Regions from separate parts of the Enterobacter sp. R4-368 genome, predicted to be linked through region 2. Evidence: predicted binding sites of a transcription regulator. Region 2 holds the regulator's gene; the other holds the start of a gene.

Region 1 (3,417 bases), 2.4 Mb from region 2:
CACAGTTCGCCATCAGCCCAGGCCTGACTGAGCCGCTGCTGAAAGCCGCGACCGAAGGCACTATACCGTTGATCCCGGGCATCAGCACCGTTTCTGAACTGATGCTGGGTATGGACTACGGTCTGAAAGAGTTTAAATTCTTCCCTGCGGAAGCTAATGGCGGCACCAAAGCGCTGCAGGCGATTGCGGGTCCGTTCTCGCAGGTTCGTTTCTGCCCGACTGGCGGCATTTCTCCGGCTAACTACCGTGATTATCTGGCGCTGAAAAGCGTGCTGTGCATCGGTGGTTCCTGGCTGGTGCCGGCTGATGCGCTGGAAGCAGGTGATTACGATCGCATCACTAAACTGGCTCGCGAAGCTGTTGAAGGTGCGAAGCTGTAATTTTCGGCGGGGTTAAAGCCCGCCTGATAAAAGCCCGGTCGCATAAATGCCGACCGGGCTTTTTTTCTCTCACTCGTCCAGGGTGACGGCCGCTAAGAAGCTGATTCTGCTTTATTGCCCCCCGATTTGACTCTCAGGGGGCCGGCAGATGCAGATGCGGCTGTGAGGGATTTGTTCGCCTTCAGGAAGCAATCAATGCAACCTGCCGGGAAGGCTGTTTACCCGCTGACCTTCACCGCCGCCGCCGCCGCAACGGCATATTCCACCGCTTTTTCAACGTTATCTGCCACGGCCAGCGCGACGCCCATACGGCGGGAACCCGCAATTTCCGGCTTACCAAACAGACGCAACTGCACGCCAGCACCTACGGCGCTGTCCACCTTATCAAAGGTGACATTCTGACTGGTCAGGCGCGGCAGGATCACCGCCGAAGCGGAAGGACCATACTGACGAATAGCGCCAATGGGCATGCCGAGAAACGCGCGGACATGCAGGGCAAACTCGGAAAGATCCTGCGAAATCAAGGTCACCATGCCGGTATCGTGCGGGCGCGGCGAAACTTCGCTGAAGATAACGTCATCGCCGCAAACAAAAAGCTCAACGCCAAACAGGCCGTAGCCGCCAAGCGCCAGCACCACTTTGCTGGCGATAGCTTGCGCGCGCTCCAGCGCCAGGGGCGACATTTGCTGCGGTTGCCAGGATTCGCGGTAGTCGCCATCTTCCTGGCGATGCCCGACCGGCGCGCAGAAATGAACGCCGTCGACGGCGCTGATGGTCAGCAATGTGATTTCAAAATCAAAATTGACCACACCTTCAACAATGACACGCCCGGCACCGGCGCGGCCGCCTTGTTGGGCATATTCCCAGGCGCTTGCTAATTGATCGGCGCTTTTAATAAAGCTCTGCCCTTTACCGGAGGAGCTCATCACCGGTTTTACAATACAAGGTAAACCTATCTCCGCGACGGCTTGCTGAAATGCAGCTTCACTGTCGGCAAAGCGGTAACTGGAGGTGGGTAGTTGTAACTCTTCAGCCGCCAGGCGGCGGATGCCTTCACGGTTCATCGTTAGCTTGGTGGCGCGTGCGCAGGGGACGACATGCTGACCTTGCGCTTCCAGCTCAATCAGCGTATCGGTGGCGATAGCTTCGATTTCCGGCACGATAAAGTGAGGTCTTTCCTGTTCAACCAGTGCCTTCAACGCCGCGCCATCAAGCATATTGATCACATGCGAACGATGCGCAACATGCATCGCAGGTGCATCGGGATAGCGATCCACGGCGATCACTTCAATGCCCAGACGCTGACATTCGATGGCAACTTCCTTGCCCAGTTCACCAGAGCCTAATAACATCACGCGTGTTGCTGCGGGGCGCAGCGCAGTTCCTAAAAGAGTCATAGCATTGTACCGTTAGAAAAAATTTGCGCGCAGTATAAACGAAAACGTTTGCGCCTGTCTTTTATCACTTGCGGTGGTTTTTTCATCGCGCTACTATACTGTATAAATACACAGTTAAATGAGGCTGCATCATGGCGGTAGAAGTTAAATACGTTGTCATTCGTGAAGGTGAGGAAAAAATGTCTTTTGCCAGTAAAAAGGAAGCCGATGCTTACGATAAGATGCTCGATCTGGCCGAAGTCCTCGGTGACTGGCTTGCAACAGGGCCGGTAGATCTGGAAGACAACGCGCGCGATCAGATGGCGCTGTGGCTTGCTGAGCAAAAAGAGGCGCTTAACGGCATCCTGAAATCAGGCAAATTACCGGGCACGGAAGCTGAAGAAGCGGTAGCGCCGGTCGACTCTTCAGATTCTGAAGCGACTGACGCTGTGGATATCAAAACTGCAGCGAAGCGCGTGAAAGTCGCCTGAGCTTGCACTGCCAGCAATCTGTACCATGCTTTGAAGGGGTAAAAACCAGGAGATAAGCATGAAAATAGCAGGAGTTTTCGCCGGTTTGCTTTTGCTGGCAGGCAGTATGGCGGCGCATGCCGTTACGGATAAGTCGGTGAAATTTCCCTCGTGCGAGGGACTCAAGGCAGACGGCATTGCCGCCAGTGTTAAGCGGGATTATCTGCAGAATCGCATTGTCCGATGGGCTGATGATCAAAAGAAACTGGGTCAGGCCGATCCAGTCGCCTGGGTCAATCCGAAGGAAATTACCGGCAAGAATGATAAATGGGTTGTGCCGTTAACCGTACGCGGGAAAAGCGCGGACCTTCACTATCGAGTGACTATCGATTGTAAAGGCGGAACCGCAGAGTATCAGCCGCGATCGTAACACCGCATTTTCCCATTCTTTTCAGATATAGACACTTCCTGACATCCCCCTCGCTTACTCTGTGCGCACAACTGTCATGATAAGCGAGGGTTCTATGAGCTGGTTAAATCAACTGCAGTCATTGCTTGGTCAAAAAGGTGATACGCAGACGCCGTCTCCCGGTGGCCATGGACTCAACAATTTGTTGGTGCCGGGTGCATTAGGTGGCCTGGCGGGCCTGCTGGTCGCCAGTAAATCATCGCGCAAACTGCTCGCGAAATATGGCACCGGCGCTTTGCTGGTGGGTGGGGGAGCCGTTGCGGGCAGCGTGTTGTGGAATAAGTATAAAGATCGCATCCGGGATGCGCATCAAGGTGAGCCGCAATTTGGTCAGCACAATACGCCTCTGGATGTCCGCACTGAGCGGCTGATCCTGGCGCTGGTGTTCGCCGCTAAAAGCGACGGACACATTGATGATAAAGAACGTGCGGCGATAGAACAGCAGTTGCGTGAAGCAGGTGTGGAAGCGCAAGGGCAGCAACTGGTAGCGAATGCTATAGACCAGCCGCTGGACCCCGCGCGTCTGGCGCAGGGAGTGCAAAACGAAGAAGAAGCGCTGGAAGTTTACTTCCTGAGCTGCGCCGTTATCGATATCGATCATTTTATGGAACGCAGCTATCTGAACGCGCTGGGCGATGCGTTAAAAATTCCGCAAGATGTGCGAGAAGATATCGAGGCGGATCTCAAAAAGCAGAAATTAGCGCTTAGCTCATGATTTAAAT
Region 2 (3,417 bases):
GGTGGAATAGAGCTTGTTGCCTTTAAAGGTGCGGCGAATGAAGAAAGCGCCCAGGCGGCGGAAAATCGGCCCGGCGGGCCAGAAATTCAGGTTGATACCGGCAGCGATATGCGGCGGCACCAGCCCCTGGTGATAGAGCACATAGGAGAGCAGCAGGTAGTCCATATGGCTACGATGGCAGGGCACATAGACAATTTCGTGACCGTCGTGCGCCAGCTGGCGTACGCGCTCTGCATTATGCACATTGATGCCCTGATAGAGACGGTTCCAGGTAAAACCCAGAATGCGGTCGGTCAAGCGGATCATCTCGTAGGAGAAGTTCGCGGCGATCTCTTCCATCAGCGCGATGGCGTTTTGCTGCGCTTTATCATGGGAGATTTTTTTGCTGCGCGCTTCATCTTCGACCGCGCGGGCAATCGCTTTAGAAGAGAGCAATTTGTTAAACAAATCCTGACGCGCCGGCAGACGTGGGCCTACTGCGGCCAGACGCTGGCGGGCAAAGTGCATACGCGCCACGCGCGCCAGTTTTTGCGCGATAATTTTATCGGTGCCGTGCTCCGTCGCCATACGGCGCAGCGAAACCGGCGGTGAAAAACGCACAAAGCTGTCGCGGCCAAGCCAGGAAACAGCAAAGAATTTCTGGATGCCGTTCAGCATGCGCAGCGGCGGATTAATTTCGCCTTTTTCACGTCCGGGCGAACGGCCAAACATCACCGATACCGGCACCATTTGCACGTCCAAATCGGGATGGCTGCGGTGTAGATCCAGGTAGTCGTGGAACAGCTTGATCGACTCTTCTTTTGGCGCGTAATAAGTGAACACGCGCGGCCCACCGTGGATAAACACGAAACGCGGCAGCAACGCGCCGTCGATTTCCAGCGGTTCCAGCGGATCGGGCAACTCATGCGCCAGACACTGCGCGCGTAAAGTCAGTAAATCTGCCTTTGAGTTATAAGGCAGCACGTACATGATGGGGCGTGATGTATCGAGACCCAGTTCCTGTGCAGGTTCTGCGGGGATCGATTTACTTTTTACCAGCACGCTTAATGGTAAATTCAGTAATTTGTAGTAAATTCGTGGCCAGCCGGACATAAAGGATGTAAAGCCTCTGGTTAATAGTGCCATTGCGCCGCAAGAATATCAGAAAGCGCACATAATTTCTGTTGTACCGCTGCGCGCTTGCTGAGACATTGACGCCAATTTAATAAAAAGGTTCTTTTAAATGGCTAATAATACCACCGGTTTCACCCGGATCATTAAAGCCGCTGGATACTCCTGGAAAGGCGTTCGCGCCGCCTGGATTAATGAAGCGGCATTTCGTCAGGAGTCCGTTGCGGTTATCCTGGCAATTATAATCGCTTGCTGGCTCGATATTGACACAATGACGCGCGTACTGCTGATTGGTTCTGTGACGCTGGTAATGATTGTCGAAATTCTGAACAGCGCTATCGAAGCCGTGGTAGACAGAATTGGTTCGGAATTCCATGAACTTTCCGGGCGGGCGAAGGATATGGGGTCGGCGGCGGTGCTGATGTCCATCCTGCTGGCGCTGTTTACTTGGATCGCATTACTGTGGTCACATTTTCGATAACGCTTCCAGAATTCGATAACGCCCTGGTTTTTTGCTTAAATTTGGTTCCAAAATCGCCTTTAGCTGTATATACTCACAGCATAACTGTATATACACCCAGGGGGCGGGATGAAAGCATTAACGGCCAGGCAGCAAGAGGTGTTCGATCTTATTCGCGATCGCATCACTCAAACCGGTATGCCACCAACGCGTGCGGAAATCGCACAGCAATTGGGGTTCCGTTCCCCAAATGCGGCGGAAGAACACCTCAAAGCGCTGGCGCGCAAAGGGGTTATCGAAATCGTATCTGGCGCATCACGCGGCCTTCGTCTGCTGCTTGAAGAAGAAGAGGACGATATCGGCTTACCGCTGATTGGTCGCGTCGCTGCGGGTGAGCCGCTGCTGGCTCAGCAGCATATCGAAGGCCATTACCAGGTCGATCCGAGTCTCTTTAAACCTCATGCGGATTTCCTGCTGCGCGTTAGCGGTATGTCGATGCGTGACATTGGCATTATGGATGGCGATCTGCTGGCGGTGCATAAAACGCAGGATGTGCGTAACGGCCAGGTCGTTGTAGCGCGCATTGAAGACGAAGTGACCGTCAAGCGTTTAAAAAAGCAGGGTAACACCGTCGAACTGTTGCCGGAAAACAGCGAGTTTTCCCCGATCGTTGTCGATCTTCGCGATCAAAACTTCACCATCGAAGGGCTGGCGGTCGGTGTTATTCGTAATGGCGCGTGGTTGTAACGCACATTCGCTTTGCTGCGGGGCGGGTTCAGGTTCCGCAGCGATCTCCTCTTTTCCCTCATTAAATTTCACATTCAAACCATGCCACTGCTAACCGCATCTGACAAAGCGCTCTGGCGGCTTGCGCTGCCGATGATCTTCTCGAATATCACTGTCCCATTACTGGGGCTGGTGGATACGGCGGTAGTGGGGCATCTGGACAGCCCGGTTTACCTGGGTGGTGTGGCGATTGGTGCAACGGCGACCAGTTTTCTCTTTATGCTGCTGCTCTTTTTGCGCATGAGCACCACCGGCCTGACAGCTCAGGCGTTCGGCGCGAAAAATGCGCCCGCGCTGGCGCGTGCGTTAGTCCAGCCTTTGCTGCTGGCGCTAGGGGCCGGCGTGTTGATTACCCTGTTGCGCACGCCGCTTATCGACCTGGCGCTGCATATCACTGGCGGTAGCGAGGCGGTACTGGAACAGGCGCGACGGTTCCTGGATATTCGCTGGTTGAGTGCGCCTGCTTCGCTGGGCAATCTGGTGTTGCTCGGTTGGTTGCTCGGCGTGCAGTATGCGCGTGCACCGGTGATATTGCTGGTGGTGGGGAATCTGCTCAACATCGTGCTCGATGTGTGGCTGGTCATGGGGCTGCATATGAATGTGCAAGGTGCGGCACTTGCCACGGTCATTGCAGAATACGCCACCTTCGCTATTGGTTTATGGATGGTGCGACACGTACTGGTAATGCGCGGCATTTCATTGCTGACGCTGAAAAATGCATGGCGCGGTGGCGTACGGCGCTTGCTGGCGCTGAACCGCGATATCATGTTGCGTTCGCTGCTGCTGCAACTCTGCTTTGGTTCGATAACGGTGTTTGGTGCCCGGCTCGGGGATGAGACGGTGGCGGCAAATGCGGTGCTGATGATGTTTTTAACCTTTACCGCCTATGCGCTGGATGGTTTCGCGTATGCGGTTGAGGCGCACTCCGGGCAGGCTTACGGTGCCAGAGACGGCAGTCAATTGATGCATATCTGGCGGGCTGCCTGCCGGCAGGCCGGTCTGGTGGCGCTGTTCTTTGCCGTTGTGTATGCAGTGGCGGGTCAGCAAATTATCGGGCTGTT

Evidence for each region. The regulator LexA, encoded in region 2, represses DNA repair genes until DNA is damaged. The targets are predictions, from matches to a motif close to TNCTGTATGTACATACAGNA.
Region 1: H650_RS04205 (YebG family protein) is a predicted target of LexA. The motif match lies at 1,874-1,893, and genes of this name have one in related genera.

Annotation. Positions count from the first base shown of each region.
Region 1 covers NC_021500.1:909,823-913,239, reverse strand. The annotation lists gene kdgA (bifunctional 4-hydroxy-2-oxoglutarate aldolase/2-dehydro-3-deoxy-phosphogluconate aldolase) at 1-380, shown strand, start outside; gene purT (formate-dependent phosphoribosylglycinamide formyltransferase) at 599-1,777, opposite strand; gene H650_RS04205 (YebG family protein) at 1,909-2,247, shown strand; gene yebF (protein YebF) at 2,306-2,656, shown strand; gene H650_RS04195 (tellurite resistance TerB family protein) at 2,751-3,410, shown strand.
Region 2 covers NC_021500.1:3,348,184-3,351,600, forward strand. The annotation lists gene plsB (glycerol-3-phosphate 1-O-acyltransferase PlsB) at 1-1,092, opposite strand, end outside; gene H650_RS15750 (diacylglycerol kinase) at 1,223-1,591, shown strand; gene lexA (transcriptional repressor LexA) at 1,700-2,317, shown strand; gene dinF (MATE family efflux transporter DinF) at 2,399-3,417, shown strand, end outside.